One region of the Thioalkalivibrio sp. ALJ4 genome, then DNA from elsewhere that is predicted to be linked to it. Evidence: predicted binding sites of a transcription regulator. Region 1 holds the regulator's gene; the other holds the start of a gene.
What was found. The regulator FliA, encoded in region 1, starts transcription of late flagellar genes. The targets are predictions, from matches to a motif close to GCTAAAGTTNNNNNNNNNNCNGCCGATA.
Positions count from the first base shown of each region.

Region 1 (2,398 bases):
CTGCTCACTGATCGATTGTTCTTGGTCTGTCATCCAAAGCCCCTTGCTCGCTCCCCATCCCGAACGTGATGACCGGGATCGATCCCCCGGCCATCCATTTGTCTGGACCAGGAGACTTCGACACCGAATCCCAAACTAGCCTTGGGATTCAATGCGTTCGAATATTTTGTCGATCTTTTCCTTGAGGGTTTCCGCAGTAAAGGGCTTCACCACGTAGCCGTTCACGCCCGCCTCGGCCGCCTCGACGATCTGATCCCGCTTGGCCTCCGCCGTCACCATCAGCACCGGCATCGTCTTCAGCTTCTCGTCGGCACGCACCGCCCGCAGCAGGTCGATGCCCGGCATATTGGGCATGTTCCAGTCGGTAATCAGAAAATCGAAGTCGCCGTTCTGGAGCATCGGCAATGCCGTGCTGCCGTCATCGGCCTCTTGGGTGTTGTTGAAGCCAAGATCACGCAACAGGTTCTTGATGATCCGTCGCATCGTGGAGAAGTCGTCCACGATGAGAATTTTCATTCCCTTGTCCACAGGTCACTCCGGGATAAATGATTCATATGAGTACTAGAGCTTGGCCTTCAGAATAACTGCAAAGCCTCGCCGTCTTCGAGCCAGGAGCCCAGGCGCGCGCGCAGTCGGATAACGGCCTGACTGCGGATCTGGCTGACGCGCGACTCGGTCACCCCGAGTACCGCGCCAATCTCGCGCAGGTTGAGCTCCTCGATGTAATAAAGCGACAACACCAGACGTTCGCGTTCGGGCAAATCGCCGAGCGCGGCGGCCAGCTCCTCGCGAAACTCCCCGGCCTCGATCGTGCGCGAGGGCGAGGCCTCCTGCCCCTCGATCACCCGGTCCGCATCACCATCGGTGCCGCCCAGATCATCCAGCGCGAACAGATGGGCGCCGGCATGGTCCTGCAGCATCGAGTAGTACTCGTCGATCGGGACCTCGAGTTCCTCGGCCACCTCGACCCCGCGCGCCGCACGTCCCTCCCTGGCCTCGACCGTCTGGATCGCCTCGGCGATCTTGCGGCTGTTGCGGTGCACCGATCTCGGGGTCCAGTCACTGCGGCGTAACTCGTCGATCATCGCGCCACGGATGCGAATCCCGGCGTAGGTCGCAAACGTCGCGCCCTGCCCGCCCTCGAATTGCCGCGCGGCCTCCAGCAGGCCAATCATGCCGGCCTGGATCAGGTCATCGACCTGGACCGAGGAAGGGAGGCGAGCCATCAGATGGTGCGCGATGCGGTGCACCAGCTCGATATGTTCCGCGACGCGCTGCTCGTGGCCGGCTGCGGCCACGTTCTCGTATCCGTGGAGGCGATTACGCGTCGCCATCATGCGCTCTGCAGCATCCGTTCGACGAAAAACCCGACACCACCATCGGCACCACGGGCCACCGGCCAGCGGTCGACCGCACGGGCGAGTTCGGTAAAGGCCTTGGCCGCCGGGCTGCCCGGATATTGCTGCACGACCGGTGCCCGTTTCTGGACGGCCTTGCGCAGATGCTCGTCCATCGGGATGTACCCGGCGAGATCCAGGATGACTTCCGGCAGGTAGTTGTCGCAAACCGTGGTGAGTTTCTGCAACAAGCGCTCGGCGCCCGCGCGGTCCTGGACCATATTCGTGACCAGCCGGAAACGCCGCATGCCATGATCTCGATGCAGCACCTTGATCAAGGCATAGGCATCGGTGATGGACGCCGGCTCGTCGCAGACGACGACCAGGGTCTCCTGGACCGCTCGACAGAAGGTCGTGACGGATTCCTGCAGGCCCGCTGCCGTATCCACCACCAGCACATCCAGCGGCTTGGAATAGGCGCTGAATGCCTGGATCAAACCGTTGTGCTCGAGCTGCGTGAGATTCGCCATCGCCGCGATCCCCGAGGCCGACGGGATGACCTTGATCCCCTCCGGGCCCTCGATCAGCACATCCTGGAGGTCGTCCACCTGTCCGGTCACCAGGTCATGCAGGGTGCGCTCGGGTCGCAGTCCGAGCAGCACATCGGCATTGGCCAGCCCCAGGTCGGCATCAAACAGCATGACCTCGCGGCCCAGCCGCGCGAGCGCCACGGACAGGTTGACCGACACATTGGTCTTGCCGACGCCGCCCTTGCCGGAGGCAACCGCAATGACCTTCAACGGCTGATTAGTGCGTGGCATAGCGTCCTTTCCCCACCGGATGGATCATCTCCAGAACGCCCGCATCCTGAGTACGGCGCGGCGACGGCGCATTGCGGCCGGCATTCGAGAACTCCGCCAGGCTTGCATCGGTCCATCGTTCATCGCGGGAGGATCGACGCGCGGGGCCGCGCTCTTCGCCGAGCGCCCGCCGGGTCAGATCGCCCGTCTCGACCCGGTGGAAGTCTTCGGCAATCCGCTGTCCATCGCTAACAAACGTGA
Region 1 is NZ_KB897919.1:313,959-316,356, forward strand. It holds gene C936_RS0110980 (protein phosphatase CheZ) at 1-33, opposite strand, end outside; gene cheY (chemotaxis response regulator CheY) at 136-516, opposite strand; gene C936_RS0110990 (RNA polymerase sigma factor FliA) at 576-1,337, opposite strand; gene C936_RS0110995 (MinD/ParA family protein) at 1,334-2,158, opposite strand; gene flhF (flagellar biosynthesis protein FlhF) at 2,145-2,398, opposite strand, start outside.

Region 2 (2,398 bases), on a different contig from region 1:
TCGACGAGACGACCACCGTGCAGGATGCGGTCGGCGAGGGCCGTGACCGCGTCACCGTGAATGGCGAGACCCGACATGTGCTGAGCTATCTCGGGGATTTCCTGTTCCCGCCGGAACGCGCGCGCCAGCCCGTATCGGCCCTGTCCGGTGGCGAGCGCAACCGGTTGCTGCTGGCCAAGCTGTTTCTGCGCCCGGCCAATTTGCTGGTACTCGACGAGCCCACCAACGACCTGGATGTCGAGACCCTCGAGCTGCTGGAACAGCTTCTGATCGAGTACACCGGCACGGTGATCGTGGTCAGCCACGACCGCGCGTTCCTCGACAACGTTGCGACCAGCACGCTGGTGCTGCCCGGCGATGGCACGGCCGAGGAATTCGTCGGCGGTTGGTCGGACCTGCCCGCACGCGTCACGCAACGCCTGCTCACGCGCGAAGCGGATACCGGAGCCCAGGAGGCGCCCGCCGCACCCGAGGCCCGCTCCGAGCCGACGTCCGCGGTCGCGGAACCGCCGCCCCGCGCCCGCAAACTCTCCTACAAGGAGGCTCGCGAGCTGGAGGCCCTGCCAGGCCAGATCGAGGCGCTGGAAAACGAGCACCAGTCGCTGGCCGAGGCCCTGTCGGATCCAGAGGTATTGCGCGATGGGGAGCGCGTGCGCGAGTTGCAGGCCCGGCTCGAACAGGTCGAACGAGACCTGGCGGTGGCTTACGAGCGCTGGGAGGCGCTGGAATCACCCTGACTCTTTCCGCGTCATTCGGTGTGATGTGATTCTCAAAACGGCCAGGGCTCAACTTCAGGGGAAGGCGGCCGTAACAGGGGATGAATCGTCTCTACAGGCAGCGGAATGATCCGTTTGCACGTGATGGCATGCGCCCGGCAGAAGGCGCTGAGGAAGGAGTCAACACCATGCTGGACAAACTCTCCATTCGGGGGCTGCTGATCGCCGGCTTCGGGCTGGTCGTCGCGATCCTGATCATCAATTCGCTGCTGGCACTGCGTGCCCTGAATGTGGGTGGACAGGGCGTGGCTGAACTGACCCAGTCCGACTATCCGGCGGTGGCACGCGTCAACGACGTGGAGCAGCTGTTGCAGGAGAGCGCCGCCTTCCTAGGCTTCTACCTGATGAGCGAGGAGGACGAACACCGCGACGCCTGGCTGAATGCGATGGACGAGCTGGACGTCGCCATGGATGCCCTGGTCAACGATCCGGTCGTGCAGGGCTCGGATGATCTGACTGCCTCCGCGGAACAGGTGCGCGCGAACATTGACGGCTTCGCCGCGCACCGTGAGCGCCTGATCGAGGTGGCCGAGGACGTGGCCCAGAACATGCCGGCCCAGGGTGTCGCCAACTCGCGCGCCAACCCGGCGACCATGCAGATGACCCAGTTGACCAGCACCATGATCGACGAGGAGATGGCGCGGGCACGCTTCCAGCGCTCGTTCGAGCGTCTCGGCGATTTCTACAGCCTGCGCACCAACCTTCTGCAGATCACCTCGAACCTGCGCGGTTTCATCGCGTTTCGTGATGACTCCTTCGAGCAGAACCTGCGTCTGTACCTTGGCCAGACCCACGACGTGCTGGCGCGGTTGCTGGAACAGTACGACGAGCTCGATTTCGAGCAGCAGATCGCGGTCGAGGACTTCGAAGGGCTCCTGAACGAGCTGGATAGCGCGATCCAGGACATCGTTCGCATCCACGGCAGCGAGGAGGCCCTGCAGGACGCCTTCCTGATCCGTACCGAGGTCGGCCCGGTGATCTTCGAGGCACGTAATGAACTGCAGCAGTTGTCCGAGCGCATCACCGGCCGTGCTGAAGTGTCCGCCGCCGAGCTGACCGCGACCATGCGCAATACCCAGGTGACGCAGGGCGTCCTGGCGCTGATTGGCGTGATCCTGGGAGTGGTCGGCGCGGTCTTCATCATCCTGGTGGTGCGCCGTGCGCTGGCTCACTCGACCGAGGCGCTGGAAGAGATCGCCGACGGCGATGGCGACCTCAGCCGCCGTCTGGACGAAAACGGTCTGATGGAGACGGCCCAGCTGGGGCGTGCGTTCAACCGCTTTACCGACAAGATTGCGCAGGCGATTGGCAACGCCCGTAGCGGTACCGAGACCCTGAACCGTGCGACCGAGAACCTGAATCAGGAGGCCTATCAGGCCCGCGAGGTGGTCTCGCGTCAGCGCGACGAGACCGAGCGCGTCGCCACGGCGATCAACGAGCTGCAAAGCAGCGCCGAGGAGATCGCGCGTAATACCGACGCCACCTCCCAGGCCGGACAGGAGGCCAGCGGTGCGGTGAACAACGGCGCCGACGTGATGGAGAAGAACATCGAGTCCATGTCCTCCCTGCTGGGCACGGTCGAGCAGGCCGCCGGCACTGTTGCCAAGCTGGGTGAAGACTCG
Region 2 is NZ_KB897917.1:405,002-407,399, reverse strand. It holds gene C936_RS0101955 (ATP-binding cassette domain-containing protein) at 1-737, shown strand, start outside; gene C936_RS0101950 (methyl-accepting chemotaxis protein) at 905-2,398, shown strand, end outside.
Region 2: a site for FliA is predicted at 784-811, ahead of C936_RS0101950 (methyl-accepting chemotaxis protein). Genes of this name have one in related genera too.